DNA from 3 places in the Dehalobacter sp. DCM genome. Region 3 is predicted to be linked to each of the others. Evidence: riboswitches for the same ligand, from Rfam matches in the RefSeq annotation. Region 3 holds a riboswitch; each other region holds the start of a gene.
The links. Region 3 has a riboswitch for cobalamin ahead of LPY66_RS11240 (cobyrinate a,c-diamide synthase). Riboswitches for the same ligand answer to the same signal wherever they lie in the genome.
Positions count from the first base shown of each region.

Region 1: linked by a shared signal. The riboswitch ahead of LPY66_RS08585 (ABC transporter ATP-binding protein) and the one ahead of LPY66_RS11240 (cobyrinate a,c-diamide synthase) in region 3 are both predicted to bind cobalamin.
Region 2: linked by a shared signal. The riboswitch ahead of LPY66_RS06580 (precorrin-6A/cobalt-precorrin-6A reductase) and the one ahead of LPY66_RS11240 (cobyrinate a,c-diamide synthase) in region 3 are both predicted to bind cobalamin.

Region 1 covers NZ_CP092282.1:1,824,507-1,836,438, forward strand. The annotation lists gene LPY66_RS08565 (sigma-54 interaction domain-containing protein) at 1-597, opposite strand, end outside; gene LPY66_RS08570 (4Fe-4S dicluster domain-containing protein) at 767-1,567, opposite strand; gene LPY66_RS08575 (molybdopterin-dependent oxidoreductase) at 1,580-4,156, opposite strand; gene asnB (asparagine synthase (glutamine-hydrolyzing)) at 4,441-6,276, opposite strand; cobalamin riboswitch at 6,499-6,678, shown strand; gene LPY66_RS08585 (ABC transporter ATP-binding protein) at 6,880-8,415, shown strand; gene LPY66_RS08590 (energy-coupling factor transporter transmembrane component T family protein) at 8,412-9,134, shown strand; gene LPY66_RS08595 (hypothetical protein) at 9,209-9,745, shown strand; gene LPY66_RS08600 (UbiD family decarboxylase) at 9,789-11,156, shown strand; gene LPY66_RS08605 (hydantoinase/oxoprolinase family protein) at 11,188-11,932, shown strand, end outside.
Region 2 covers NZ_CP092282.1:1,381,792-1,388,736, reverse strand. The annotation lists gene LPY66_RS06610 (hypothetical protein) at 1-655, shown strand, start outside; gene LPY66_RS06605 (DMT family transporter) at 666-1,742, opposite strand; gene LPY66_RS06600 (ATP-binding cassette domain-containing protein) at 1,723-2,580, opposite strand; gene cbiQ (cobalt ECF transporter T component CbiQ) at 2,580-3,371, opposite strand; gene LPY66_RS06590 (energy-coupling factor ABC transporter substrate-binding protein) at 3,389-3,715, opposite strand; gene LPY66_RS06585 (energy-coupling factor ABC transporter permease) at 3,712-4,464, opposite strand; gene LPY66_RS06580 (precorrin-6A/cobalt-precorrin-6A reductase) at 4,503-5,222, opposite strand; cobalamin riboswitch at 5,466-5,653, opposite strand; gene LPY66_RS06575 (energy-coupling factor ABC transporter permease) at 5,875-6,930, shown strand.
Region 3 covers NZ_CP092282.1:2,426,796-2,438,727, forward strand. The annotation lists gene LPY66_RS11215 (TrmH family RNA methyltransferase) at 1-663, shown strand, start outside; gene LPY66_RS11220 (ABC-F family ATP-binding cassette domain-containing protein) at 846-2,402, opposite strand; gene LPY66_RS11225 (class I SAM-dependent methyltransferase) at 2,622-3,458, shown strand; gene LPY66_RS11230 (ABC transporter permease) at 3,464-4,279, opposite strand; gene LPY66_RS11235 (ABC transporter ATP-binding protein) at 4,329-5,303, opposite strand; cobalamin riboswitch at 5,469-5,642, shown strand; gene LPY66_RS11240 (cobyrinate a,c-diamide synthase) at 5,824-7,212, shown strand; gene LPY66_RS11245 (bifunctional adenosylcobinamide kinase/adenosylcobinamide-phosphate guanylyltransferase) at 7,243-7,797, shown strand; gene cobS (adenosylcobinamide-GDP ribazoletransferase) at 7,778-8,554, shown strand; gene LPY66_RS11255 (bifunctional adenosylcobinamide kinase/adenosylcobinamide-phosphate guanylyltransferase) at 8,551-8,946, shown strand; gene LPY66_RS11260 (histidine phosphatase family protein) at 8,939-9,592, shown strand; gene cbiB (adenosylcobinamide-phosphate synthase CbiB) at 9,627-10,595, shown strand; gene LPY66_RS11270 (pyridoxal phosphate-dependent aminotransferase) at 10,665-11,750, shown strand; gene LPY66_RS11275 (alkaline phosphatase family protein) at 11,722-11,932, shown strand, end outside.

The DNA of each region.
Region 1 (11,932 bases), 600 kb from region 3:
AATTGCATGAAAACCTTTATCCAAAATAATATCGGATTGGGGCAAAAGCAAAAGAAGACAACCAATCAGGTCACCGTTTTCGTCAAGGATTGGCGCGGCGGAACTGATATTCATACTGGCTTCATAGATATAATTCTCGGCTCCGATCAGTTGGACCGGTGTCTTATGTTTCAGTGCCAGGACATGGGCCATCGTTCCATAAGTATCTTCGGAAAAAAGGGTGGAGGATTCACCGGATTCCAGTTTTCTTCCTTCCCGGATAAGTTCTGCACCATTCTTGTCATACAAATAGAAAAGGCATTTCGATATCGACACAAGCGGTTTATAGGTTTGGATTAGCGGTATCGTCGTATCAATCAACACCTGGTTCTGGGTGAGTATCTTTTTAAATTCGTGAGGGTCTAAATTAGGTACATTGATTTTATGGGGGTCAATACCCTTATTATTTGAACGTATCCATGATTCGGCAACTTCTGTGCGCATATAGGAATTGTTTAGCGGGGTAAGACCATCGTTAAAAAAGCGCTCTTTACACGCAATGATCGCGGCCCATTTTTCCTCGGTGATCAAGTTAGGTTGACTGATATCCTGAATCATGTTTTTTCCTCCCGAACACGAAAAACCATTAATCAAACATAATAATAAACCGCCAAATACGGTATTGCATTGACATCACTGCCATTATACCATATCTGGCGGTTTTTCTAACTTATTTGGATATGCTTATCTACTGCCATCGATAAACAAGTATCAAAGACTCTAGATGTTATTTGTTCAGTGGGATATCGCCGATATTCAAGCTATCGGTTAAGGCGATGGCCTCTTTGACGACAGGTTGAAAACCTGGGGCCTCAATTTTTAACGTATAGGTGCCGGCATTGAGTTGGCGGAACCAGAAATCACCGAAATCATCGCTTAAGGTTTCGGCAGTGAAGCCATTCGGCCCCGTCAGAGTCACTTTGGCGCCTTCAACGATGTCATCGGCAATGGGATCCCACACCTCGCCGCCAATAAACAGTTTCGGCAGATTCAGATAATAAACGTTTGGACGTGTGCCCTGTTCCGGCAGCATCACTTCCGCTTGGGCAATTTCTGCGGCAAATTCTTCGGCTTCGCCAAAACGCAATGCTCCGGTGGCGCAAAAATCAACACAGTGCGGCAGTTGGCCTTCGTCAACCAAATGGGCACAACCCGTGCATTTCTGAGCGATATTTAAGCTCTCATTCCAGTAAATGACGCCATAGGGGCAGGCATCAACAAGCTCTTTTTTGCCTTCAGCCTTGAGGGGATCTAGAATGACCAGACCGTCTTCCCGTTTATAAAAGGCATCGCTCTTTTTTACACAGGCGGGGTCAGCGCAGTGCATGCAGGTATAGGGTGTATATTCTAATTTGACCTTGGGTACCTGGCCGTGGGTTTTTTCATTGAGTTTCATCCAAAAATGACCGGTATCCGGCTGCGGCTTGGCATAGGGCATCCAGTCATTATTGACATGCTCATCTTTGCAGGCCAGCTGGCAACCATAACAACCATTGCATTTGGCGATATCGATTACGAATACTTTCATCGTTTTGCCTCCTTACAGTTTAAACCGATTTTCCTGACTGACACCGACGCCTTTAATATATTTTCTGCCAAAGGCTTCCGGATACTGCTTCGCCAATTCGAAGACGTCGACCTTCTCAACATTCACCAGATAGCCGCTGGTGACTTCTCCGGCGACATTTTTAGAAATAATATTCGTCGGAGCGATGAGGTTATTGGCTCCTGAACGGTCGCTGACGCCGGCTTCGATGGGGTCGATACGGGTTCCATGGTCCTGTAGAACGACACCGGGTATAATGCGTTCGGTAACGATAACGCCGCCCAGCACCCAACCCCGGTCATTAAAGATTTTCACGACATCGCCGTCTTTAACGCCTAATTTTTCCGCATCTTTAGGATTAAGCCATACCGGTTCATATTGGTAACCATCCGGTCCGACGACTTTACAGGTGGGGATTTCACGCAGCCACGACACATCATCCAGATTGGCATGAACGCGCCAGCGGGGATGGTTGGAGACGATCAGGTACGGGAATTCTTCACTGCGGGGATGGAGGAAGCTCTCCTGATGGCTTTCACCATAGGGGACAAACTTCGGATAAGGTCCGCGTTCTTGATCGTCGGGGAAGTATTCTGCCAATGTTTCTGAGTAGAATTCGATTTTACCCGTCGGTGTTTTCAGCGGATAGGTTTCCGGATCTCTATAGAATTCTTCGAATCCCATGGGGTCATCCTGCCAACCTTCGGCAGCAGGCATAGCAAAATACTTATTTTCTTTAAATTGTTCATACGTGATATAATCCTTGGCGTCCGTACATTCAAAGCCGATTTTGATCCAATCCTCAATGCTGTTGCCTTTCGTGTATTCTTCGTAAACGCCAAGTTTCTTGGCAACCAGGCCGACAGCTTCATAGTCGCTGACGGACTCACCCAGCGGTTCGATGCAGCGTTCTTCATGATAAACCATTTGGAAAGTGCCGCTGTAGACATCGTTGCCGATATCTTCTTCTTCAAATTTCGTATTGATTGGAAGCAAAAGGTCAGCCATAAGACAGTCATTTTCCAGCCAGGGGTGCTGGGCGATGACCGTCTGGATCTTTTCACTGCGCAGTGCTTGGATCATGCTGTTGCCGCCGTTCCAACACGTCGTCCAGCATGGGGTGTCTGTCCAAACCATGTGGATCTCTTTCGAACCAGGAATAGGATATTGGTACATAACTAATTGGTCTTCCCGCGGCATGCCGGCGAGTGTTGCTCCATACCAGGTCAACGGGTGATCTTCGTCATAATCGCCAAGAATAGCCTTGGGAATCAACGTTTTTGGAATAATGGATTCGGGCGGGATGAATTCCGTGCCGCGGTATGCTTTGTCAATAAAAGCAATCCCTGCGGAGCGAGGACCGGAATTTGTATGCGGATCGCCAAAAGTTCCCCATTCAATAAACTTGAACTGGTTGCGACCGGGAGCACCCAAGCCCTGCATGCTCAAACAGGCAACCTCAAGGCGGGCAGGTTCATGGGAATAAGTGGAGCGGATCATGGAACCGCCGTTGCAATGCGCGATTGAAGTCGCTTCTTTGGCCCATTTTCTGGCTAAGGCTTTTATGGTTCTGGCCGGGATACCGGTAATTGGTTCAGCCCACTTCGGAGTTTTCGGTATCCCGTCTTCTTCACCCAGTACATAATTTTTGAAAATATCGAAGCCTACGGCATGGGTAGCGATAAAATCTTTGTCCCAGGTATCCTCCTGCAGCCAGGTATACATGACCGCCAGCTGCAGTGCGCTGTCGGTATTGGGCAGGATCGGGATCCATTTGTCCGCATGGACGGCACAGCCATAGTTGACATCCGGGCAGATGTAGACTTGTTTGATGCCCAGCTTGGTCAGGTAGAAACAATAATTACTGGCTAATTGTCCACCCCAGCCCCAGGGTGTGGTTTCCATATCACATCCCCAAAAGAGGATCATATTCGTATATTTGGCCATTCCGAGAAGCAGGTTGCCGGTGTAACCTTCGCCGACGGAGTCACAGCCCCACATATGCTTGGCGCCCCAATACCAGCCTTCCCAACTGTCTGGATTACGGGTCTGGAAGGTATACGCGCCGAGAACTGCGAAGAGTTTGGTATGACAGCCATGAGAAGCATGGATCATTTTGGTCTCGCCATGACCATCACCCTCAAGCAGAATGGAGTTCAGTCCATATTCTTTTTCAATCCGGCGGATTTCGGAAGCGATAATATCCGTAGCCTCATCCCAACTGATCCGCACAAACTTGCTTTTGCCCCGGTTCTGTGGATTTCTTTCGCCATTGGGATCCCAGTCTTCTCTTTTCATAGGATACAAAATACGATTGGGCGAATAAGCACGTTTTTTGTAAACGAGACTGAACGGGGGAATGGCAGATTTAAGAGGAACCTCAAAGGTTTCCCCCCTGGCTTCGATTTTCCAGGCATTCAGTTCTTCCTTTGAATACAGCTTATCATACTGCATGGGTCGTATTCTTAAGATTTTGTCGTCTTTTACGTCGATCTCCGCAGTATTGGCACCGGCACCGAAGCCACAAAAACCAAGCCCTTTGTAATATGTTTTGATTTTGTCGCCGTTCATAATTTCTCCTCCTTATTAATTTTTCGCATCGTACGGTCCACAGCGCATACGAATACCTCAGAGTTTATTGCATAATTTATGCCAGGAAAATAAAGCGGAGGAAATAAGGCGTTCTGTTGAGGTGGTGCCTTTTAGTCTCTTTTAGAGACATTGCGATGGAACGTAGGGCTTTGCTTTCTAGAATATCGCTCTTTATCAGAATGTCTCTAAAAGAGACAAAGTCTCCGTTGGAGACATTGTCTTTAGTGCCGCATTTTGTTGCGGCCGGCGGCGATTCTTTCTGATTAGATGATTTTAATCTTATTTTTCTTCAGCCAATACTCCATTTGCAGCAAATAGGCAAAGAGACGAGGCAAATCCATCAATTGGCCGAACCAGGGTTTATTGGCATTCGTGGAGGCAGCGGCTGTCATGGTCAGCAATTTCTTCCTGTCCACCAAATCCAGTAAGGGTGATGCAGCGTCATTTAACCTCTGCTCCAGTTTAGCCGCCACTGCTTGCAGGAACGCCGGGTCATGCGTTTTGGGATAGGGGCTTTTTCGGCGCCAAAGGATATCTTCCGGGAGTACCCCCTCAAAAGCAGCCCGAAGCAAGCCTTTTTCCCTGCCACGGTAATTTTTTATATCCGAGGGAATATTCCAGACATATTCCACGATCCGATGATCACAGAACGGGACGCGGACTTCCAGCCCTGTAGCCATCGTCATCCGGTCTTTACGGTCAAGCAATGTGGGCATGAAGCGCGTCAGGGTCAAGTAACTGATTCGTTTATAGGAAGATGTGTCGCCATCCTCTTCGGCCGGTATTTCCCAAAGTGCTTCCGCATAACGCTCACGGACATAATCAACGGGTTTTATCCGATCGATTAAATCTGGCGAGAGGATCTCCAGACGCGTATCCAAAGCGGCAGCCCAGGGGAAGGTATCCGCTGAGCGCAGATCTTCCCGATGAAACCAAGGATATCCGCCAAAGACCTCGTCAGCACATTCTCCGGAAAGACCTACAGTCACCGTGTCTTTGATTTTTCGGCTGAACAAAAGCAGTGAAGAGTCAATATCGGCCATACCCGGCAGGTCTCTCGCGTGGGTCGCGTCATCCAAAGCATCGATCAGTTCGGAGGGGTCTAAGAAAAGACCATGGTGATCGGTTTGCATGTAACCCACCATCTTTTCCACCCATGGCGCGTCCGGGTCCGGTTGAAAATCGTTCGCTTTAAAAAAGCGTTGATTGCCGGTATAATCGATTGAAAATGTGGGCAGGGATCGTCCTTGATCACGGTATGTCTTCGCGGCAATCGCTGTAATAATGCTGGAATCCAGCCCGCCGGACAGTAAGGTGCCCAACGGAACATCGGAGACCAATTGGCGGGAGACGGCATCCGAAACAAGATGACGGACCTTCACGATTGTGGTCGCCAAATCGTCGGTGTGCGGTTCGTTTTTTAACGACCAATAGGCCCAGGAGGATACGTTGCCCCGTTCAAGCTTCATCGCGCAGCCCGGTTTGACTTCGTTGATATTTCGAATGACCCCATGTCCGGGAGTCCGGGCCGGTCCGATCATAAAAAGTTCGGCCAGGCCTTCGTTATCAAGTTCGGCGGGAATATCAGGATGAGCCAGGAGGGCCTTCAGCTCGGAGGCAAATAGGAAGGAATTGTTTTTCTGAAAGTAAAATAGGGGTTTGACTCCCATTCTATCCCTGGCGATGAAGAGAGTTTCTCTCCGGCTGTCCCATATACCAAAGGCAAAAATGCCATTGAGTTTATCAACACAGGCTTCCCCCCATTCCATATAAGACAAAAGAAGGATCTCTGTATCCGAATGCCCTTGCGGTGAATAGCCTTTAAGTACAAGCTCCCGCCGAATTTCCTCTGTATTATACAGCTCTCCGTTATATGTGATGACATATTCCCAGCCATCCCGAAAACGGACCATGGGCTGCTGACCGCCGATGATGTCGACTACGGCCAATCGGCTGTGCCCAAATGCGATAGGGGTCCTTAAGTACATTCCCCTGGCGTCAGGACCTCGGGGAACTAGCGTATCCACCATGGCATTAATAATTACTCCGGACTCGGACAGATCACGATCCCAGTCCAGCCACCCAACAATACCGCACATTACTGTCATCTCCTCATTCTTTTAAGCTTTATTGATAATGTTTATCATCTATAGTAATGTATGATGATACGCTGCCGGTTTGGAACCGAAAATTTGTATGTATATTGTATTTCGAACGCCATATGTTGCAGCAGGAACCATAATGATTGAAAGGATGAAAAAAACCATTTTAAATCTGCCTAATGTCTTGACTTTTATTCAATTTCCTATAAAATAAATCTATCATTAATATCTTTTACCGGTGTCTCTTATAGAGAAGAATAGGGAATCAGGTGCAAATCCTGGACGGACCCACCGCTGTGAATAGTTGTGATCACTGCAATAGGCCACTGAGAAATTGGGAAGGCGCAGTCATCGGTTAAAACTATGAGTCAGAAGACCTGCCGTTAAAGTTGATTAATTTGAAACGATGGTAAAGTTTCAGTTTTAGGGTAGACCCTTAAAGCTGGAACTTTTTTTATTTGTCCATGGAGGGACTTATGCCGTGAAGCCACGGATGGCTAGGAGCGGCGATTGTCCATGGAGGGACTTATGCCGCGAAGCCACGGATGGCTAGGAGCGGCGATTGTCGGTACTCACAGTAGACAGTGGAGGTTAAATGTCATGGAACCTGCAGTACAGCTAAAAATCAAAGCGTTGACTTTTCCGCCGGCAACGAAGATTGTTCTGAAAGATATTGATCTTACGATCCAGAAAGGAGACTTTGTTGCCATTACCGGTGAAGTCGCCTCAGGCAAATCCATGTTGCTTCATTGCATCACGGGGGCTGCAGTTAAGTTTTTCAACGGGGAAATAAACGGTTCCAGCAGGGTAATGGGACGAGACACCCAAGAGATCCCATTATCGGGGATGTGCGATTATATCGGTTATATGATGCAGGAACCTCAAAATCAAATGATCAGCATCAGTGTGGGGGAAGAGGTCGCTTTCGGTATTGCCAATATGAATCTTTCCTGGGAAGAGATAACCAGGAGAACGCATCATTACCTTGAATTTGTAGGGTTAACGGATTTTCATGATCGTAAGACGGATGAATTGTCCGGCGGGCAAGCCCAACGCGTCGTATTCGCCAGCGTTCTGGCAATGGAAACTCCTATTCTTGTTTTAGATCAACCGACGGCAGAACTTGATAGTCAGGGGAAGAAGGATCTTTATGCGTATCTTGGCTATTTAAACAAGGAAAAAGGTGTCACGGTGATCATGGTAATGGATCGGGCCCGCGATATTCTCCCCTATGCCAATCGTGTTCTGATCGTGGCCGACGGGACAGTCAAGGCGGAATACAAACCGCATGAATACCTGCAGCAGCTGCAAAATAAGGCGGTCTGGAAAACGACAAACCGTTTGGTATCGCAGTTTAAACCTCAAAACAATCTATCGGAAGAAAAGATAATCGAGGTCAAGGACCTATCCTTTACCTATAAAGGAGTCTTTCTTGGCTGTGAAAACATTAATTTAGCCGTCTCCCGCGGGGATTTTATTGGGTTAGTGGGCCTGAATGGGTCAGGCAAAACGACATTGCTCAAGTTGATGGAAGGCTTGCTCATGCCGGATAAAGGGTCAATCGTGATGTTCAACCAGGCTTTGACCAAGAAGAATTTAGCCGCCTTACGCAGTAAAATTGGTTTCTTGTTTCAAAATCCTGATTTTCAGATATTCGCCAACACGGTTAAAGACGAGGTCGGTTTCATTTTAAAAACAAGGAGGCTGCCGCAAAAAGAAATTGAAGCAAAGGTGGACAGGATATTAGCGGTTACCGGTCTGGCTGAGTATGCCGATTGTCATCCGCATCAGCTTAGCCGCAGTCAGCGTCAGAAATTGGCAATTGCCTCGATTATTGTTGGCGACCCGGAGATAATCATCGCAGATGAACCAACATCCAGCTTAGATGAGGAACAAAGCGCCCTGATTATGGAATTGCTCTCCCACTTGCATGAGCAGGGCAAAACGATCATTCTCGTAACCCATGATCTCAGTGCAGTGCAAAAATATACCAATCGAATCATTGTGATGCGGAAGCACCACGTTGTACTGGATGTTCCGAGCAAAGATATGGATTCCTGCAAAGAAGACTTGATGGACTTGGGGCTCGATGTGCACCAGAGTGTTTATTTTCCAGAGGATGGTATTGCCTTATGAGCGTCATCGAAAAAATTGATCCGCGTTTGAAATTCGTCTGGTGCGTTACGCTGATCCTTACCGCGTTAACCGCACGGAATATGCTCATGGCAATCGGAATTATTGCCTTAATTATTCTGACGGATTGCGCTTTCACTCAGAATCTGAAAAAATACAAAATCCTGTTGCCGGTGATCGTGATTGTCGCCTCTCAAATCCTGGTGATTCAGCTCTTGTTCTGCCGGGAAGGACAGCTTGTATGGCAATGGGGAGTTCTTTCGGTTTATTCGGGAGCCTTGCCATATGCCGCTTTAGGGATTTTTCGTACGGCGGCTGTCACTTTGGCGGCTGTTCAGTTTATGACTTGGACGTCGGCTGTAGATGTGACATTGATGCTTATCGCTTGGCGCGTGCCCTATCGCTATGCGATGCTGACTGTCATAGCTGCCCGCTTTTTGCCGCTGATGAAAAAGGAATACCAAGCTATTTCGGAAAGCCAGTCTGTGCGAGGAGTTCCTTCTGAGGGCATCGTGAATAAAATCAAGAACCTTCCGCTAACATTGATGCCGCTGCTGTATCGTGCCATTCAGCATGCTTCAGACATTGCGCTTTCGATGGAATTAAAAGGCTATAGCCGAAACCCACAGCGGACATTTAGGAAACAACTGCATTTAAGAAGTTGGGAAGCCATCAGTATGAGCGTTTTGGGACTATGCGTTGCGGCCTTTATCTTTATCTAGTATCCCCGTATCTCATATCTCGTGTGTATCATCCATACCATAAAAATTTATTTACAATATCAAGGAGGAAAATCATGAAAAACACATTTTTTAGAACAGACACCAAAGCACTCGTAGGATCCGTATTACTGGGTATTGTCTTTGTCATTGCCTGCCAGGCCACCGGATTCCTGGATAACCTTTTGCCTACAGGAAAGGCAGGGATGTATTTAATTAATGGTACGGTCTGGGCATCCTTTACGGCACTCATTGTTCTGCTTTATAAACAGCCGGCCGGTATCATTGCCGGAGAGGTTGAAGCCGTGATTTCCATATGGTACAGTCCGCTCTGGATCGCCTTTATTTTCGCCAATGCAATTGGGTCGCTCGCCGTATCGTTTGTCGCAGCGAGATGTTCGATGGAAAAATGGTGGCATCATATTCTTGCCATGTTTCTCTGCAATGTTCTAGGGAACATCTGTGTTGGCATTGGCTTGGTAATCATATTCGGCGTGCCGGTCAAGGTTGCTGTCGTGGAATCCCTGATCGTAATTGCTGTTTGCTGGCCGTTGTCAACGATCATCACGAAAGTGGTTTATGACAGTATTAAAAAGTCAGGATTGGTTCGATAATTCAGACGATATAAACTAATTCAACAGAATACGAGGTATGCCTATGAGTCAGGACTTAAGAGATTTTCTTCAGCAGCTTGAACAGGCCGGTGAAGTCAAGTATATCCCCGAGGAAGTCAATCGAGAGTATGAAATCAGTACGCTCGTTATGGAATTGGAAAAACAGCACCGCTACCCGGTCATCGTTTTTAATAAAGTCGCAAACAGTACGTTTCCGGTAGTGACCAGTATTTTAAGTACCCGTGAGCGTTTAGCCAAAGGTCTCGGCGTCGAGGCTTCCAAAATATCGGAAACGTATGCCAAACGGATCAAAAACCGAATCGAAGAGGTCAGAGTCATCAATGAACCACCGTTTGCCGCCCATTGTCTCACCGGCGACGCCATCGATCTGTATAAGCTGCCGATCCCGGTACACTTTCCAATCGATGCCGGGCCCTACGTGACCTCCGGTCTGTGTGTCGCCAAAGATCCTGAGAGCGGAGTGGAAACGCTGGGCTTTCATCGCATGCAGTTAAAAAATAAAAATACATTGGGGATTTCACTACATTCCCGTCAAAGACTCTGGGAATATTTCCGAAGAAGCGAAGAAAAAGGGAAGAGTCTGGAAGCCGCCATCGTCATCGGCGTTCATCCCAATATCGCCCTGGGATCTATGGCGCTGGTTCCCTATGATCAGGGGAAATATGGGGCTATTGCCGGGCTTTTCGGCGAACCATTAGAAGTTGCCCCCTGCGCCACCGTCGATTTACAGGTCCCGGCCTATGCGGAAATCGTCCTGGAAGGTGAGATCCTAGCCGATGTACGGGAACAAGAAGGGCCTTTTGCTGAATTTACCAATTACGCCTGTTATCGGAGTACGGAGAATGTCTTTAAAGTAAAAGCCATTCGCTACCGTCAAAACGCCGTTTATCATGATCTGACACCCGGGATGAGCAGCGAACATATTAGCGTTGTCGCCATTCAACGCGAAGGCGATGTCTTAAACGCCCTGCATCAAACGTTGCCCAATATTAAAGCGGTTCATGCCCCATTTTCAGCGTGCGGACTCTTTCATTGCTATATTTCGATGAAAAAAATTGCTGAAGGGCAGCCTCAACAGGCTATTTTTGCAGCCTTTGCCGTCGATCACAATATCAAAATGGTCGTTGTGGTGGATGACGATGTGGATGTTTTTAACGAAGAGGAAGTGCTATGGGCACTGGCGACACGGCTGCAAGCGGACAAAGGCGTTTCGATTCTGCCTCAGCATTTGGGAATGGGCGTAACCCTTGACCCCTCAACCGATGAATTAAGCCGTACTTCCAAAATGGGGATTGATGCGACAAAGCCTCTCAGTGGCTTCGCCCCCAAAATCGAAATGGATGATGACGTCATCAAAGCGGTACAGCGGCTCTTACCCTATACACAATAAGAGTTAAATCAATAAAGCAAGGGATGACACTATGATCAAGATTGCCATCGATACGGGAGGTACCTTCACCGACTATACGGCCGCCGGCACGTTGCAATCGAGCCAATACAAAACGATTGTTGTAAAGAATCCAACCCACCATGAAAATCCTGCTCAAGGGATCATTGCTGGGCTGGGAAAAATGGCGGCAGCCTGGCACACCAATTTAAGAACACTGCTTGCTGAAACAGACCAGATCATTCACGGCACCACGCTGGCGTTAAACGCCCTGTTAGAAAAAAAAGGTGCTGTCACCGCGCTTTTTACCACGGAGGGGTTCCGGGACGCGCTGGAAATACGCCGTTCCCAATTGGAAAATCAATGGGATCTGAGGGCAGATATGCCGGAGGTATTGGTTCCACGCAGACTGCGCCTGGGCATCACCCAACGGATGGACTATCAGGGGAAGATCATCAGGGAATTGGATGAAAGCGCGGTAAGGAAAGCCTGTGCCAAATGCAGGACGTACGGGGTGCAAAGCATTGCGGTCTGCTATCTGTTTTCATTTCTCAATCCGGAACATGAAAAAAGAACAGCTGAAATTATTAAAGAAGAACTTCCCGCTGTTTTTGTCACTCTTTCCTCGGAAGTGGCGCCAAAAGTCAGAGAATATGAAAGAACATCCACCACGGTACTCAATGCTTATCTGACACCGGTTCTTGCCGATTATCTAAAGGTTGTCAAGCAAGAACTCGCTGTCTATGGCTGGCAAAAACCGATTCATGTTATGATGAACA
Region 2 (6,945 bases), 1.0 Mb from region 3:
CGTTAAAATAAGTCAGTCTTTTCCGAACCTCTACTTATTATGTCCCCGGGACGGTTTACAGGAATACGTGGCTGACAACGCTTTGAGAAGAGTGATTATGTTTGACGGTAAGATTAATTATGATTCGTTTTTTAGGTTTAAGGAGGTTTTTAAGACTTTCAAGGAGTGGGAAAGCAACATGCAGCGCTCTCTTATTGCTGGCCGCGGCTTACAGGATTTACTGGATATCAGCGAAAATATCATCGACAGTCACATTGCTGTCGTTGATTCGGGATTTAATCTTCTAGCGTATACGCAGCATACGGAGTGTGAAGCCCCCCTGATTCTTGGTCTGCTGACTCAAAATCCCCGTGCCAATCACAAGCTGCGTTATCTTAACCTATCCTGGGAATCATGGAGTCAAATGCCAATAATTATTATTGGGACAATACAAGATAACCGCAATTATATCCATGCTTTGAAAGTGCTGAACAACATCGCCGGCAATCCGGTATTGGTCGTCCTGACATGTCATTGCCGGCAATTAACTAAAGGGCAATATGACAAATTTTCAATACTTCTCGCGAAACTATCCTGTTCCATAAACACGCTGGGAACGCCCTCAACTCCTTCTTTCCAATTGGTTACATACAGTCACGGTAATGTAGAAAACTGATTGTTGTCATCTAGTGACTATGCCGGTGATGAATGTTTGGCGTGTGCCCATGCCAATGTTCTGTCTCTTCGTGTTGGTGGACATGCGAATGATAGTTTTTTTCCAATTTCGTATCACCCTGATGACTGTGGGTATGATGCCCATCACTATGGCAATGCCGGTGTTCATGTTCGGTATAGTGATGTCTGTGCCAATGAACATGGTCTTCTTTTAATAACAAAATGGCACCCAGTATCATCACAGGCATTGCGACAATAAACTGTATTTCCGGAACCTCTCTATATAAGGCGATGGATAAAACAGCTCCCAAGAAAGGCGCAATGCCATATAAGGCGCTTGTCCGGGCTGAGCCCAGTTCTCGCATGCCTTGAATAAAGAAAACGATACTGCAGCCATAGCTTAGACACCCCAAGAACATTGCCATTACCGCATAGGACAAATGCGGAAATGGCTGTCCGATAATTTGCGCCAGGAGCAGAGAGAATATTCCTGCACACGAACCTTTGATGGCAACAATCATATATGGATCTTTAGCTGAGATATTCCGTGTAAAATTGTTATCCGCGCCCCACAAGCCGCAAGCGGCGAGTACCCCGACGGCACTAAGGGAGAAACCCCATTGCCCGGAAGTATTCCAGGACAGCGCGATGCTGGCAACGGCAATTAATAGAACTGCCCCCCAAATACGCTTCCCGATGTGTTCTTTAAACACAATCCCGGCAATAATGGTTGTCGCCACGCCTTCAAAATTTAACAAAAGGGCAGCTGTCGAAGCAGGTGCCTGTTTCAGTGAAACCATCAAGACAATGGGAGCGGCTATTCCGCCGGATGAGATGGCCCCGATCAACCATGGCCAATCCTGTTTAACAATTTTTGCTTCACGGCAACTGCCTTGATCAGCCTTAAACAAAACGCGCCAAAGCAACATCCCCATACCGCTGCCTATGTACAAGAATCCGGCCAGCGGTACAGGGGCAATATCCCCTAACAGCAGCTTTGCCAAAGGGACACTGGCCCCGAACAAAGCGGCGGCTGCGATAATCTGCAAAATAGGAAACCAAAACAATCTATTTTGTTGATTTTTCATTCTTCCAATCATTTAATGCCTTCCGCGCCTCAGATATGGTCATCGCCGATTCTGTCAAAGCAAAATCATCTTTCGCCCTCAGTATTTCCATTAGATGCCCAATTCGCGGCAGCCTTAAGTTAACACTTCGAATCGTTTCCTTTTCTGAAAAGACTTCTTTCGGCGTCCCTTCCAGAATGACTTTTCCTCGATCCAGGACATAAACAAAATCGCAGTAGAGCGGAACAATATCAATCTCATGGGTCGAGATAACAATGGAAAGCCCAAGTTCATTTTGGGTTTCCTTAAGAAGTTTCATGATCTCACTGACTCCCATCGGATCAAGCCCTGCTGTCGGTTCATCCAACACCAGTATATCCGGCTCCATAACAAGCACCCCGGCAATAGCCACCCTTTTTTTCTGACCGAAGCTGAGAGAATGGGTCGCTTTATTCTTCAGATGGGTTATTCCTGTTCGCTCCATCGCGATTTCCACTCTGCGGCGAATTTCCTTTTCCGGTAATTTCATATTAACGGCCCCAAAAGAAATATCTTGATAAACATTAGCGGAAAAAAGCTGGTTATCCGGATCCTGAAAAACAATACCAACCTTCCTGCGCAGTTCCTGCAGTCCTTTTTTTGTATAATCAAGCGGCGTCTCTCTGAAGAATACTTGCCCGGAGGACGGTTTCAAAATCCCGTTAAAGTTCAGAAACAACGTGGATTTTCCGGCGCCGTTACTTCCTAATACCGCGGTCGTTTCCCCTTTTCTGATGCCCAGAGTAACCTCATCCAAAGCGCTGGTCCCGTCGGCATACGTGTAAGATAACATTTGCGTTTCCAGTATGCAGTCCTTCATTAGAGCAAACCTCCCCAATACTGTCTGGCCAGCAATACCGCTGTAATCAAACCAACATTCATTATTATTGTTGCCAGGAAACGCCGCCAAGAGAAGGGCGCTATTTCTTCCAACACGGCGATTTTGCCGTCATATCCCCTGGCTTCCATCGCCGTATACATATCATCTGAACGTTTGTAGGCCCGGATAAAAAGCGTTGAGGCCAACATCCCTAACGAACGATACCCTGCTTTCAGGCTCGAATAACCCAAGCGGGAATTTTGAGCCGTATACATGGTCTCCGCAGTTTCCATCAGCACAAATATAAACCGGTAAATCAAGCTCATCATTTCCAGCATAAGCTGCGGACATTTCAGCTTGCGCAGTGCGGACAGCAGATCAACCATCGGCGTATTCAAAGACAAATAATACAAACAGGACACCGCTCCCAAAGCTTTGAAAAAAAGCTGTATCGCCGTCTCCATACCGGGTTTGGAGAATCCCAAATAAAAACCAAACACTGGAAAAGCCAGAATAAACTGATGCGGATCGTTTACAATTTGAAAAGCGATCATAAGGACACCCAGAATAAGGAAAGACATTGGTATGAGCATCAGTTTAAGAAAAAAAGGGAGGGGTATGCCTCCCTTTTTGACAGTCAACCAGCTCATAATCAATAATACGGTAACCGAAAGCAGGATAGAGTTTGCCCAAAGACAGACACATAACGTCAGCAAAGCAAGCGCCATTTTTTCCATGGGATTTGTTTTACTTAGTTTGGAAGCATAGGCATATTTATCGATATTGATCATCTTTTGATTTCCTTATATTAGTTTTTGTTTTTCTCTTCCCTTTTATAGCGTCCCTTCATATAGCCGAGTCCGTAAAAGAGTATACCGGAACCAAGTGCTGCTTGCAGAGAGAACAGTAAGCTTTCAATCTCTCCGCTGGGCGGCTCAAAAATAGAAGAAAACCACGGCGTGTATTCAGGATTAATTTCAGTAATCGCCGTTTCAGCTTGACCGTCTGCTCCGCCGAATTCAGCGTTTTTGTTCATAACCAGCGGAACAATGGCGAGCAAAATAACGATGGCAATCAGGACAAGATTGGTTGTCAGCCTGCTTTTATTATTCGGCATATTGTTGCTACTGCTCATCTTAAATCCCCCCCAGCAAATACTTTTAAGGAATGAAGTTCGTCGCTTTTCAGGTAAGTCTTGATCGCGTTAAAAATAATAACCGTTAATATGCCTTCACTGATGGCCAGAGGCACTTGGGTAAAGGCAAAAATCCCCATAAATTTGCCGGCTGAGACTGCAATACCCCCAGTTGCGGCAGGGAATGCCACCGCCAGCTGCAACGATGTGACAATGTAGGTAACCAAATCCCCCAAGGCCGCCGCCAGAAACACGCCCAGCCACTCCGGTCCTTTTAGTTTTTTCACCAGCAGAAAAACACCGTAGGCGATAAACGGACCGACAATCGCCATGGAAAAGGTATTGGCGCCAAGCGTCGTCAGCCCACCATGAGCTAGTAGAATCGACTGGAACAGAAGAACAATAATGCCAAGTACGCTCATAACGGCAGGGCCGAACAAGATAGCTCCCAAACCAGTTCCTGTAGGATGTGAACAACTCCCGGTAACGGAAGGTATTTTCAAAGAGGATAAGACAAAGACAAACGCACCGGCCATTGCCAGCAGCAACTTTAGTTTTGGAGACTCATTGGTTATTTTGCGCATGGCGTATAAGCCATACGCGACAAACGGGATGCACAGAACGCCCCAGGAGATACACCAGACCGGGGGAAGAAACCCTTCCATGATGTGCATGGCAAAAACATTTTGAGGCAATAAGATCAGCATCAGGGTGATGCTTGCGACCATTGTTATTCGTTTCGTATTCATTCGTGTCACCTTTCTTCTTGATCTAAACTAAAATCTTCTCATAAAATATTATTATCAAGCCATGTTATTACTTCATTGACACTCCTCATGGTCAAACCATAGTCCGTTTTGTTTTTTCGAATTACAATGATTTCCAGACCCGATTCTAACGCAGCCGAAATTTTCGTATCCGTCCCGCCGGCTTGACCGCTGTCCTTTGTCAACACGACGTCCGCTCCATAGAACTTAAAAAGCGCTTTGTTAATGTCTTTGGAAAAAGGACCTTGCATGGCGACGATGTCCCGGGGTTGAATACCTAAGTCCTGGCATTTCTGTACCAGTCGTCCTTCAGGGAGAACCCGGACAATAAAACGGGCCATGCCCGCAAAAGCGCTATGTACAATACTACCCAATTGGTGACTGCCGGTAGTAACAAAAACATTAACCTTTCGTCCTTTTTCCCGGTGTAATGCACCAACGCGCTCATTAAGACGATACAAAACTTCATCCCAATTATATGTCTGGAATATCAAGGAATTTTCTGGGATGTGGGTTTCAGGTCTTTCTAATCTGAGGTACGGAATATGGAATTGTTCACATAACTGTCTCAGTGAACAGAACTTATCACTCAAAGGATGGCTGACATCAAGAATAACTGAATCCGCCGGCAAACAGTCTTTAACCGTCCAAGCCGACTTCTTAATAAAATTGATCCCCCTGTTTTGGAGATGTTTACTTAATTCAAAAGCTGCCGATGTTTCTCCCAGAAGGACAATCATTTGAACCTCCTTAGCCTATAGATAAAACCGAGACAATGCCGCTCCTTGCCATCCGTGGCACCGCGGCAGTAATCCCTCCATGGATAGCGCCGCTCCTTGCCATCCGTGGCACCGCGGCAGTAATCCCTCCATGGATAGAAAAAAACCTCTACCATGAAAAGGTAAAGGATCTAACCTGTATCAGAAAGCGGTAAGAATTCCGAAAACATAAGGCATTCACCTCCCTAACATCCCGTAGGTAGTTACAGTACCCAGTATGAGCAGGTCTCCTGGCTTAAGATCTTTATCGAATCACGTCTTCCCAGGTTAATCCCAGTGACATTATGTGATTCGACTCCCTCGTACAGTGGCGGGAACCGCGTCAGCTCCAACTGACTTCCCTTTTCAATTCTTGCCCTCGGGCAGGAATAACTCATTACTGTATATTCAATTTGATATATTATAGCATGCTAGCTTAAAACTGTACAGTTTAATTCTAAGCTATTATTCTGCATTTTCGCTCATACCTTCATCCTTTATACCCTCATATTCTTACTGTTTCAAACAAGTCGTCGCCTTTAACGATCAGAATTTTATCCCCCCTACCAGGATTGTAAAAATATGCGAGCACACTATAATGATTTTGACAGCAGAATTAAGAGGAGTGATTATTATGCATATGGCTGACGCATTAATTTCACCGGTCGTTGGAGCGGTAATGTGGACTGCGACAGCAGGGGTTGCTGCCTATTCGATAAAGAAAGTCCAAGCTGAACTGGATGAAAAAAAGATCCCGATAATGGGGGCAATGGGCGCATTTGTTTTCGCTACACAGATGATTAATTTTTCGATCCCGGGTACAGGATCCAGCGGACACCTTGGGGGAGGACTTTTGCTTGCCATTTTGCTCGGCCCCTATGCCGGCTTTATCACGATGGCTGCCATTTTATTGATTCAGGCCTTATTTTTTGGTGACGGCGGGTTGTTAGCTTATGGCTGCAATGTATTTAATCTTGGTTTCTATACGTGTTTTCTTGCTTATCCACTGATTTACAAAACCATAACAAAGAAAGGAATCTCGCCCAAACGCATTCTTGCCGGTTCAATGATCGCAGCGATTGCGGGTCTTCAGCTGGGGGCTTTGAGTGTGGTATTTGAGACATTCTTGTCTGGAAAAACGGAACTTCCTTTCAATGCTTTTCTACTCATGATGCAGCCGATCCATCTGGCAATTGGCATTGTTGAAGGGCTTGTAACCGCTGCCGTAATTTCCTTCGTTTGGAAAGCCCGGCCTGACTTGTTGGAAAAATCGGCAGTAACTAATACTTCCGGTACCAAAGCAATTAAACGTGTTGTCATCGGCTTCTTGATCGCTGCCCTGGTGATCGGCGGCGGTGTTTCCTGGTTTGCATCTGCTAATCCCGACGGACTGGAATGGTCAATGGAGAAAACCGCAGGCGTCACGGAACTGGAAGCAACGGACGGGATTCATGGTTTTTTAGCCGGAATTCAAAGTAAAACGGCTTTTTTGCCGGATTATGGTTTTAAAACAACAAATACCGAAGCTCACACTGAACCGGCAGCAGAAACCGGAGATACTTGGCCTGCTGTAAGTGCTGGAACATCCGTTTCCGGTTTCGTTGGCGGCGCGCTTACACTCGCATTGCTTATAATGGTAGGATTTGTCCTGCATTTTTTAAAAAGACGGAAACCTAAAGCAGCTGCCTAGTACAACGTTCTCTAA
Region 3 (11,932 bases):
ATTTCGCTTTTGATGGAGCGCAAATACATTGCAGGGCAGGCCCACGATATAATCACCCGCTGCGGAGATATCCCCGTCTATACTGCCGATAGCAACCTGCTCGCAGGACTGACTGGCTTTCAGCTGACACGCAGTGTGCTGTGTGCCATGCGGCGTCCTCACCTACCCAGTGTAGAAGAGGCGTGCGCAGGTGCAAGTCGAGTGGCTGTGCTTGAAGGTATTGCGGACTCTACCAACGTCGGTGCTATTTTTCGCTCGGCTGCGGCGCTAGGCATAGATGCCGTGTTGCTTACTCCCTCATGCTGTGACCCACTATGCCGGCGTGGGGTGAGGGTGAGCATGGGGACCATCTTTCAAGTGCCATGGGCTCGTATTGGCAGCGAGCCCTCTCATTGGCCGCAGCAGGGTATGGAGAGTCTGCGCAAGCTAGGCTTTAAGACCGTTGCCATGGCTTTAAGTGATACCGCTGTCAGCATAGACGATCCGCAGCTCATGGCCCAGGAAAAGCTTGCTATCATACTGGGTACAGAAGGTAATGGACTGGCACCAAACACGGTTGCCCACTGTGATTACACCGCGCGTATCCCCATGTCCCATAACGTGGACTCGCTGAATGTTGCTGCAGCAAGCGCAGTGGCTTTCTGGCAACTCAAAGCCCGGTAAAATTTTAGCTGAGGACGGGAAAGCCGGCCACATGGGGAAGGGGTTAACAGGAGTATGCAGCTTGCAAAGGAAACATCAACCGGACAGGCAGATAGGAGAAATTGATGCGAACCTCCCTGCAAGGAATAGCACAGAAAGCCAAAAGACTTAAACGCTACCGATTTCGCAAATTCTTATTTGTCTTAAAATAATTTTGTCGTCCAGGACTCGCAATTCCATACTTCAGTGACAATATCCCGATAGAATTCCGGCTCATGGCAGATGAGCAGAAGGCTGCCTTTATACGCTTTCAGCGCGCGTTTTAACTCTTCTTTGGCGTCAACGTCAAGGTGGTTGGTAGGCTCGTCGAGCAGGAGGCAATTGGTTTCTTTATTGATCAGCTTACACAGACGCACCTTCGCTTGTTCGCCGCCGCTTAAGACTAATACTTTACTTTCAATGTGTTTGGTGGTTAGACCGCATTTCGCTAGAGCACCCCGGACTTCATACTGGGTATAGCCGGGGAAATCTTTCCAGAATTCTTCGATACAGGTATTATAGTTGGCTTCTTTGACTTCTTGTTCAAAATAACCGGGATAGAGAAACTCGCCGAGCTCGACCTGTCCTGAAATCGCCGGAATTAATCCGAGGATGCTTTTTAGCAAGGTTGTTTTTCCTATGCCGTTGGCCCCAGTTAACGCGACTTTTTGGCCACGTTCCAGTGAGATGCTGATCGGGCGGGAGAGAGGCTCTCCGTAACCAATGACAAGGTCCGTTGTCCTTAAGACCAGCTTGCCCGAAGTCCGGGCTTCTTTAAAGTTGAAAACCGGTTTGGGTTTATCCTTAGCCAGCTCGATCCGGTCCATTTTATCCAGCTTCTTTTGGCGTGACATGGCCATATTCCGCGTGGATACACGGGCTTTGTTGCGCGCCACAAAATCCTCGAGGTCAGCAATTTCCTGCTGCTGTTTTTTATAAGCGGCCTCCACCTGGAGCTTTTTTGTTTCATATACTTTCAAGAAGTTGTCATAGTCGCCGACATAACGATTTAACTCCTGGTTGTCCATGTGATAAATCAGATTGACAACGCTGTTAAGGAAAGGCATATCGTGGGAAATCAAGATAAACGCGTTTTCATAATCCAATAAATAACGTTTCAACCATTCGATATGCTGTTCATCAAGATAATTCGTCGGCTCATCCAATAATAAAATATCCGGCTTTTCCAATAAGAGCTTTGCTAACAGGACTTTGGTTCGTTGGCCGCCGCTTAAGTCATCAACATCCTTATCCAAGCCGATATCCACTAAACCCAAACCCCGGGCAGTCTCCTCCACTTTTGCGTCAATCATATAAAAATCGTTATCGTTCAGTGTTTCCTGTATGGAACCCATATCTTCGAGCAAAACATCCAGGTCTTCCGGTGACGCATCGCTCATTTTATCACAGATGGCCAGCATCTCGGTCTCCAGCGCAAAAAGATACTGGAAAGCATCTTTCAGAACATCCCGAATCGTCGATCCCTTTTCCAGAACAACATGCTGATCCAGGTAGCCGACGCGAACACGCTTGGACCATTCGACTTGACCTTCATCGGGTTCCAGTTGGCGTGTGACAATATTCATAAACGTCGATTTGCCTTCACCATTAGCCCCAATCAGACCGATATGTTCACCTTTTAATAAACGAAAAGAGACATTTTGAAAGATAGCACGGTCGCCAAAGCCATGGCTCAAATTTTTTACGGTTAAAATACTCATCGAATCTTCCTTTACTATATAACTGCATTACTTAACGATATAACTCATTTTCCTCATTAGCCTGATTAGCTTACGTTACACTATTATTTAAACGGAGTACAGTGAACTGTTTACATTTTGCACAAGCACTATTGTAACCGATAGGACCCGCAATCGACAATTGGAATTAATTATTTTTATGGTAAAATGGAATAGAAATTTTTGTATTGAGGTGTCATCATGAGTATCGATTACTTTGATCAATTATGGCAGAGTAAGGGACCAGGAAAGAAAAGCTATAAAGAGGGAAGTGCCGAATCCTGGGACAGCCGTGTGGATGAATTCTCAACCGATCGCCCAGACGAACGGATCTCCAAAATTATCGCGCTATTAGAAGACAAACACCTGCTGCACCACAATGCCACTGTTTTGGATATAGGGTGCGGACCCGGGCGGTTTGCCGCCGAATTTGCCGGTAAAGCACATCACGTTGTTGGCGTGGATATTTCAGCAAATATGCTTAAAAACGCCAGACAATATTCTGCCGGTCAAAATATATCCAATACGGAGTTCATCCAATTAGACTGGCATGATGCAGACTTGTCAGAACTTCAATGGCAGCATCAGTTCAGTTTGGTCACCGCCATTATGTCACCGGCCATCTTCAGTCGGGAAAGTTTGGAGAAGATTATTGCAGCCAGCAGTGAAAATGGCTTTCTCTGTCATTTTGTTGAACACAGCGATCCCATTAATGATGAATTGAAAAGTTTGTTTTTCGGTCAGCAGCACGCAGATATCTATGGAAATAAAGCACTCTATTGCTGCTTAAATTATCTTTGGCTAAGAAAGCTGTACCCGGAAATCACCTACCTTGATACCCAGCGTCAAAGTACGCGGACGATCGAGGAAGCCACCCGGCATTATGTGAATCGATGGGAAATGAAAATAGATTTGTCCGGTACCCAACGCGAAGAGATAAAAGACATTGTGCAAAGACGGGCGAAGGATGGTGTGGTTTCAGAAACGATAGCGGCTCGGATTGCATGTGTTTATTGGCGAAATAAAATATACAAATAGTATTTCTACTGAATCAGTTTCCTCTTGACCATAACCAGCGGGATAGGCAGTGTGATCAACGTGACAACCGTTAACCAGATTAAATGGCCGATGATGGCTGATGATACTTGTCCTAAAACAAGAGGCCGAACGCACTCAACGGCGTGGTAAAGCGGCGTCAGCCACGGCAGGAACTGAACAGCCTGAGGCAGGCCTTCAACCGGGAAAAAGATTCCTGCAAACAGAAACATCGGGGATATGAAAAGGGTAAAGAAATAACCGAAAGAATCATAGTTCGGAGCTATACTGGTCCAAATCAGCGAAAGGTTGGAGAAAATTACCGACATCAGCATTAATGGGATAAATAATAACAGACAAGAGAAAGACTGAGCGATTCCGAACAGCGCCACGACGATAAAGAAGACCGCACCGTAGAGAACTCCCTTAAACGTTCCATAGAGGATTTCACCCATTACGACATCATCCATGCTGACCGGCGTCACGGCCATGCTATAAAAGATTTTCTCGCGTACCATTCGTGTATAGCTGTTATAGGTCATTTCATAGGTGACTGCAAACATAGCGGACGAGGCGATAAGACCGGGTGCCAGATAGTCCAGATAGGAAAGGCCATTGATCTTGGTAATATAGACGCCCAGACCAAACCCCATGGCCCATAGATACAGCAGTGGCTCCAGAAAATTAAACATGATATTGGCTTTCCAGGTCTTTGCGAAAACCTTCAGGTTCCGTAAAAACACTTTGTAGACCAGAGCAAAACTGATATCCGGCTTAAACAGCTGGATAATAATGTCTGTCCATATCGCGCTTGCTTTAAGCATTTGACCCTCCTAAAGCGTCATTAATGACTCTATTATATACTTACCTGCTTTAATTGTTTTCTGTCTCCGAATGGGAACCGGAGAGCGTTTCACCAGTCAGCTTGAGGAAGACGTCTTCCAGATTTGTCGGCCTCAGCCGCTGGTAGCGGACAGGCAAATGGGCCTCGGCTATTTTATGATTCAAGTTTTCTGTTAAAAGTTGGCCCTCATTCGTATACATGACCAGATCATCGCCGATGTGCTGGGAGGTCTTTAACCAGGACTGACCCCACTCCAGGAGTAGAGCTTGGTTTTCCGGATCAATACCTAATTCCAGCGCATAACTCCCGACATGTTTTTGGATCAGATCAACGGGTACACCTTGCTCCAGAATTTTGCCCTGATTAATAATAATCAGACGGTCACAAAGATAACTGGCTTCATCCAGGTAGTGCGTCGTCAGTAGCATTGTGGTTCCGTTTTCTTTCAACTGGCGGAGCCTCTGCCAGACAAGGTGTCGGGCATACGGATCTAAACCGGTGGTCGGTTCATCAAGTATCAGCAGCTCCGGATTATTGATCAAAGCACGGCCAATCGTCAGTCGGCGTTTCATACCGCCGGACAATTCATCAACAACGGCTTTCTTTTTGGTTAAGAGATCCATGAAGGTCAATATCTCTTCTGCCCGTTCTTTGGCAACAGCGCGGGGAAGCCGATAATAGGAAGCATATACCAGAAGATTCTCGATAACCGTTAATTCCGGATCAAGATTATCCTCCTGAGGAACCACACCGATCCGCGTTTTAATCTCTCGCGAATGCAGCGTAATATCCTGATTAAATACGGACAGAGTACCTTCAGTCAACGGCGACAAACCGTAGATCATGCGGGCCAGCGAAGTTTTACCGGCACCATTGGGCCCCAGGAGACCAAAGCATTCACCTTTGCCGACTGAGAAATTTATTCCATCGACAGCTGTGAAATCGCCAAAACGCTTGCTTAATTCTTTGGCCATAATCACGTGATTCTCAGGGCTTTGCTGCATTTATCCATTCCCCCCAAGTGTGATAACGAAAGTTTCTGATTGACCTGGTACTAGATTAACAAAACCTGTCAGGATGTACAAGGCCAGATTCAGTATATTTATAGCATACTTACCATGTATATACAAATTATTGTATCCGCTGGTGGACAGAGATTCTTTCTTTTGATATAATTGATCTGCTTAGGTTGCATTAATGCAATAATAGGGAAACAGGTGAAATGCCTGTACGGTCCCGCCGCCGTATGGTGGAGCAAATTCAAAGTTGCCACTGTTCACAATGGGAAGGCTGAATTTGTACTGAAACCAAGTCGGAAGACCTGCCTGAGCACAATAAGCACTTTTTTCACGGAGGATGAAAGGTGTTGCATACGCAATCTGCAAATCGACCAAGGATTGCAGGGAATGTATATCAACTTCTTTTAGCCGCCGCGCTTAAAGAAGTTTTTCTGTACATAGAAGAACGTGCGTCGCAGAATCGTTTTAGGAGCGACGATCATCAAAAAGGAAAAGAGACGATATCATGATAGCTAAGATCCCCCGTATTATGATTGCTGCTGCTGGCAGCAACAGCGGGAAAACGACCATAACATGTGCTATTTTACAGGCATTTATGAAGAAGGGCCTAACACCCTCTGCGTTTAAATGCGGCCCGGATTTTATTGATCCTATGTTTCATACCGAAGTAATTGGTACAAAATCACGTAATCTGGACTTGTTTCTGCTGCCCGAAGACGTGTGTAAATATTTGCTGGTTAAAAACGCAAGAGAGTCACAAATCGCTGTCCTTGAAGGCGTTATGGGTTATTACGATGGCCTGGGTATCGGAGAAACCACTGCCAGTTCCTATCACTTGGCCGGAGTGACAAAAACACCGGTTATCCTCGTTATTAACTGCGCCGGAGCTGCCCTCTCTATAGCAGCTCAAATCCAGGGTTTTAGCAATTTCCGTCCGAACAGCCGAGTAAAGGGGGTAATCCTTAACAACCTGTCACCGGCGCTCTATCCGTCATATAAATCGATGATTGAACACGAAACGAACATTGCTGTTATCGGATATTTCCCCAAAATGTCAGAATGTTCATTAGAAAGCAGGCATTTAGGCCTGATTACCGCGGCAGAGGTAGAAAACCTTCAGCATAAGCTTGATCTTCTTGCCGACCAGGCTTTAGCATCCGTTGATTTAGACCAGATGATGGAAATAGCCAGGGAAAATGAAGAAATTGATTATTGCGATTATCCCATAGAGAATATTGCCGCGGTGACCCTTGCGGTAGCCAGAGATAAAGCGTTCTGTTTCTATTACCAGGACAGCTTGGAATTGCTGGAGCAAATGGGGGCTCGGATTGAGTATTTCAGCCCGTTGAAGGATGAGATGGTACCCGCGTGTGACGGAATTATCTTAGGAGGCGGTTATCCTGAAATATTCGCCAAGGAATTAGCTGAGAACAAAACAATGCTGCAGCAGATCCGTAATTTATTGGACAAAGAGACGCCGTGTATCGCCGAGTGCGGCGGATTTATGTACCTGTTGGATTCGATAAAGGACAAAGACGGCAATCAGTGTGAAATGGCGGGTTTTCTTAAGGGAAATGCTACGCTGACTGACAGACTGCACCGTTTTGGTTACATTACCTTGACTGCGCAGCACGATAATCTTCTCTGCAAAAAAGGGGAGAGTATCAATGCACATGAATTTCATTACTCGGATTCAACCCTCAACGGCGAGTCGTTTATTGCCGAAAGACCTTCCGGTAAGGCGCAATGGAACTGTATCCATGCCAATGAGCACCTCGCCGTTGGTTATCCGCACATGCATCTTTGGGGGAATACCGATTTTGCTCGCTCGTTCATTGAGCAATGCCGAAAGCATAAGGATATGCAGTTGAATGAAGAATACCCGATTCGATAACGTATTTATTTAAGCAGGTGGTGACTGATAGTGATTGCCTTAGTCAGCGGCGGTGTGGCCAGCGGAAAGTCAGCCATGGCAGAAAATCTTGCCGTTAACCTCAATAAAGGAAGAATTGCCTATATAGCTACTATGACGGTCAGCGACGACGAATGCCGCAATCGGGTCGTCAAACACCGCTTGATGCGTCACGGAAAAGGTTTTGATACCTTTGAGCTCGCTTATCATCTTGCTGAGAGCCCCTCGCAATTTGTCGGCATCGATTGTGCGTTACTGGAAGACTTAGGCAATCTGATTGCCAATGAAATGTATTTTCAGCGACTGAATGCGAAACAAGCGTTTGACCGAATCAGTTCAGATATCCAAACTTTGGCGCAGATCATACCGAACCTGGTTATTGTTACCAATACAATTTTCTCCGACATTACGGACTACGACCCGTTTACGATGGACTATATCTCGGTTCTGGGACAGCTCAACACGATGATCGGAACCAACGCCGATATCGTACTCGAAGCCGTTTGTTCTATTCCTGTTATACATAAAGGAAAGAAGGATTTGCCCCATGTTAAAGACCTTATTTGAATCCTTTGTTGCCGCTTTTTCCATGTACTCCAAATTACCGATGCCGCAAATCAGTTGGAACGATAAAAACATGCGCTATTCCTTTGTCTTTTTTCCATTTGTCGGTATAGTTATCGCTTTGATCCTAGCGGCTCTCCTCGCTGTCTGCAATTATTATTACTTTAGTCCGGCTTTGTTTTCCGCTTTTGCTGTATTGATGACTGTGCTCATTACCGGTGGGATCCATCTGGATGGTTATTGCGATACGATCGATGCGTTAAATTCACATAAAGACAGGGAAGAGAAACTGCGCATCTTGAAAGACCCGAATGTCGGTGCGTTTGCGCTCATTTATACGGCCGCGTTGCTTCTCGTTCAGTTTGCGGCGTGGTATGAGATTTTCTTAACTCAGCATTTATTATTTATCGTCTTTATTAGTTTTTTCCTTTCACGTTCGATAGGCGCTATGGTCGTTGTTGCATTTCCCTGTGCCCGGACGACCGGACTGGCTTCAATTTTTGCTGACTATGCATCGAAGAAGGCGCTGCGGATCATACTCGCTGTGTTTATCCTCTTCTGTGCTTGCGCCATGGTGTATATTAATGTTATTGCGGCCATTTTTGCGCTCCTTTTTGTCATGATTTCTTTCCTCTGGTTTTATCGGATGATGAAGAGAGAGTTTGGGGGAATTACGGGTGATTTGGCTGGGTTTTACATTGTAATTTGCGAAACCGGAATTCTGACGATTGCTGCTGTTTTAGGAGGTATTTTGCCATGATTCTGATTATCGGAGGAAACAGTCAGGGTAAACTGGCCTGCGCACTGCGTCTGCTTCCTATCCAAGCCGACGATATTAGCGACGGTGAAGTCTGCCGTATCGAAGAGGCATTCCAACGCAAAGTCATCAATCATTTTCACCATCTAGTCAAACGTTTGCGGGAAAGCGGCATTGACCCGCAGCCGTTCATCATGGAAGGCATTGCCAAAAACCCGGCAATCGTTGTCATCAGTGATGAATTAAGTTCAGCCGTAGTGCCGATCGTCCGTGAAAGCCGGGAGCTTCAGGAAGCCGTCGGACGTATTCTATGTCAACTGGCACAACAAGCCGATCGGGTCTACCGTGTCTTTTGCGGGATCCCGTCCTGTATCAAGGGTGATGCCAATGGATAATAATCACCTATACCACCTTTATTTGATCCGGCATGCTAAAACTGAAGGAAATATCGCGAGACGTTATATTGGCAGAACCAATGAACCACTCTGTGCTCAAGGGATTGCGGAACTTCAAGCTAAGATTGATGCTAAAGTTTATCCGCTTGTCGAATATGTGTTTTCCAGTCCGATGATCCGTTGCGACCAAACCAGAGGATTGATCTATCCTGACGCTCCGTTTTCTATTGTCGAGGCATTTGCTGAATACAACTTTGGATTTTTTGAGAATAAAGCATACGATGAGCTGAAAGATACCCCGGAATACCAATGCTGGTTGGACAGTGAGGGAAAGGGAAAGATACCCGGTGGGGAAAGTGCCGATGAATTTAAAGCCCGTTGCCTCGACGGCTTTACCAAGGTAATGGCAACAATTGAAACTGCGGGGATCCGTCATATCGCCCTCATTATTCACGGCGGCACCATCATGGCGTTATTGGAAGCCTATTCTCCGGAAAGCGTTGACTTCTATCATTGGCAGGTTAAAAACGGTGAAGGCTATCACCTGATCATCGATCCACTGTCTTGGAATAAAACCCATAAAGCACAGTCCGTAACAAAACTGGGAATTAATGAAAAAAGTGCTGTAAATACACATGAAATTTAGTAATATATGGAATAGGATGACGTGGTAATAAAGAATGCTGACATTACTGACTTTGTTTACAGGCTACCTACTTGATTTAATACTGGGAGATCCCCATTGGCTACCGCATCCAATCCGTTTGATCGGCCGGATGATTTCCGGCGGTGAGCGGGTGTTGCGTCGGCTAAGCTGCGGCTCCGACCGCAACCAATATGTTTATGGGATTATTCTAACGGTTGGTGTCGTGGGTATATCCTTTCTTGTCCCTCTTCTTCTGCTTATGTTGCTGAAGTCGATCAGTCCGCTGCTGGGATTTGCGGCGGAGGCGATCATGTGTTATCAGATTCTGGCAACACGGGCACTACGGGATGAAAGCATGAAAGTGTATGCGGAGCTGATGAAGAATGATCTCGCCGAAGCCAGGAAAAAGTTATCCTGGATCGTCGGCAGGGATACCGAAAATTTGAATGCACCGCAAGTTGCCAAAGGTGCTGTCGAAACAGTCGCTGAAAATCTGTCCGACGGTGTGATCGCTCCCATGATCTTCATACTGTTCGGCGGTGCACCCTTAGGTTTTCTCTATAAGGCGATCAACACATTGGATTCGATGATTGGCTATAAGAATGATAAATACCTCTATTTTGGCAGGTTTGCTGCAAAGCTGGATGACGTGGCCAATTATTTGCCAGCTCGGATTTCAGCCTATCTCATGTTGGCCGCGGTCTGGCTGATTCGGATGGATTTTCCAAATGCCCTGAGGATCTATCGGCGTGACCGCCACAATCATTCCAGTCCGAATTCAGCACATACAGAAGCTGTATGTGCCGGAGCTTTAAATATTCAACTCGCTGGCAGTAATTATTATTTTGGGAAACTTGTCGTCAAACCGACGATTGGGGATCCTATCCGTGACATCGAAGCGGAGGATATCCCCCGTGCTAATCGTCTGATGATAACCACATCGCTTGTCGGTCTGGTCATCGGGTCGATAGTAAGGATTGGGATCGTTTGCTGGATGCGATGACTGATCATATTTACCCGGATGCTGGGATTGAGAAAATTCCAATACGATGAAGGCAGGTAAACAAGCGATATGTATGAATACAGCCACGGCGGCGATATTTATTCGGTCAGAAAACAAACAGGGCGGGACGATATCCTGGATTACTCCTCCAATGTGAATCCGCTGGGCCTTCCTGAAGCCGTTAAACGCGCTGTGCTTCAATCATTGGATGAATGCGTTAATTATCCGGATCCATTTTGTCGGGAGCTGATCGCGGCTTTGGCAGAGTATGAAAACGTCGATCACACGGTTATCTTAGCGGCCAATGGCGCTGCGGAGATCATCTTTCGATTGGTTCTGGCCTTAAAACCACAAAAAGCGCTGCTTTTTGCCCCGACATTCTCAGATTATGAAAAAGCGCTGCATACCGTGGATTGTTCAATCGACTATTATTCCTTGCTGGAAGCCAATCATTTTTCAGTAACGGAAGCGATACTGAATCAGATTAACAATAGTGTGGATATGCTTTTTATCTGCAATCCGAATAACCCGACTGGGCAGCTGTGCTCAAAGGAACTGATGCTTAAAATCATCGCCAAATGCCGGACAACAGGGACAATCGTTGTCGTCGATGAATGCTTTATGGATTTTGTTGAAAACAGCGCGCAATATTCTGTCCAAAGCGCGTTAAAACAAAATGATCATATGCTGATCCTCAAAGCATTTACGAAAATATTTGCGATGCCTGGTTTTCGTCTGGGGTATGTTTTAACAGCAAACATGGCTCTGCTGGAGAAAATCCGAATGGCGGGGCAGGATTGGAGTGTTTCCGCGCCGGCCCAGTTTGCCGGTATCTGTGCATTGCAGGATAAAGATTACCTGCGACGCACCGAGATCCTGATCAAAGACGAAAGGGAATTTCTTATCCGAGAATTAAAACACCTGGGGTTCCAGGTGTTTGGTTCCAGAGCAAATTACATCTTCTTTAAAACGGCTGTTACGAATTTAGCTGCTAAGATGCTGGAAAAAGGCATCATGATACGTTCCTGCGCAAATTATATTAATCTGAGCAATGCCTTCTATCGCATTGCTGTAAAAAACCATGAGGATAATTTAAGACTTATTGCTGCTTTCAGGGATGTGATAAATGATGAAAGCCATCATGGTCATTATTGATGGGCTCGCTGATGAAAAAATGAATGAACTAAACGGGCAGACCACATATGAATCTGCTCACCATCCTAATCTGGACAGATTAGCCGCCGGCGCGGTTACCGGATACTTTGATTCCTGCCCTCAAGGCTATACACCCGAGAGTATGCCGTGTATTCTGAACTTATTGGGTATAGACCCGGTAT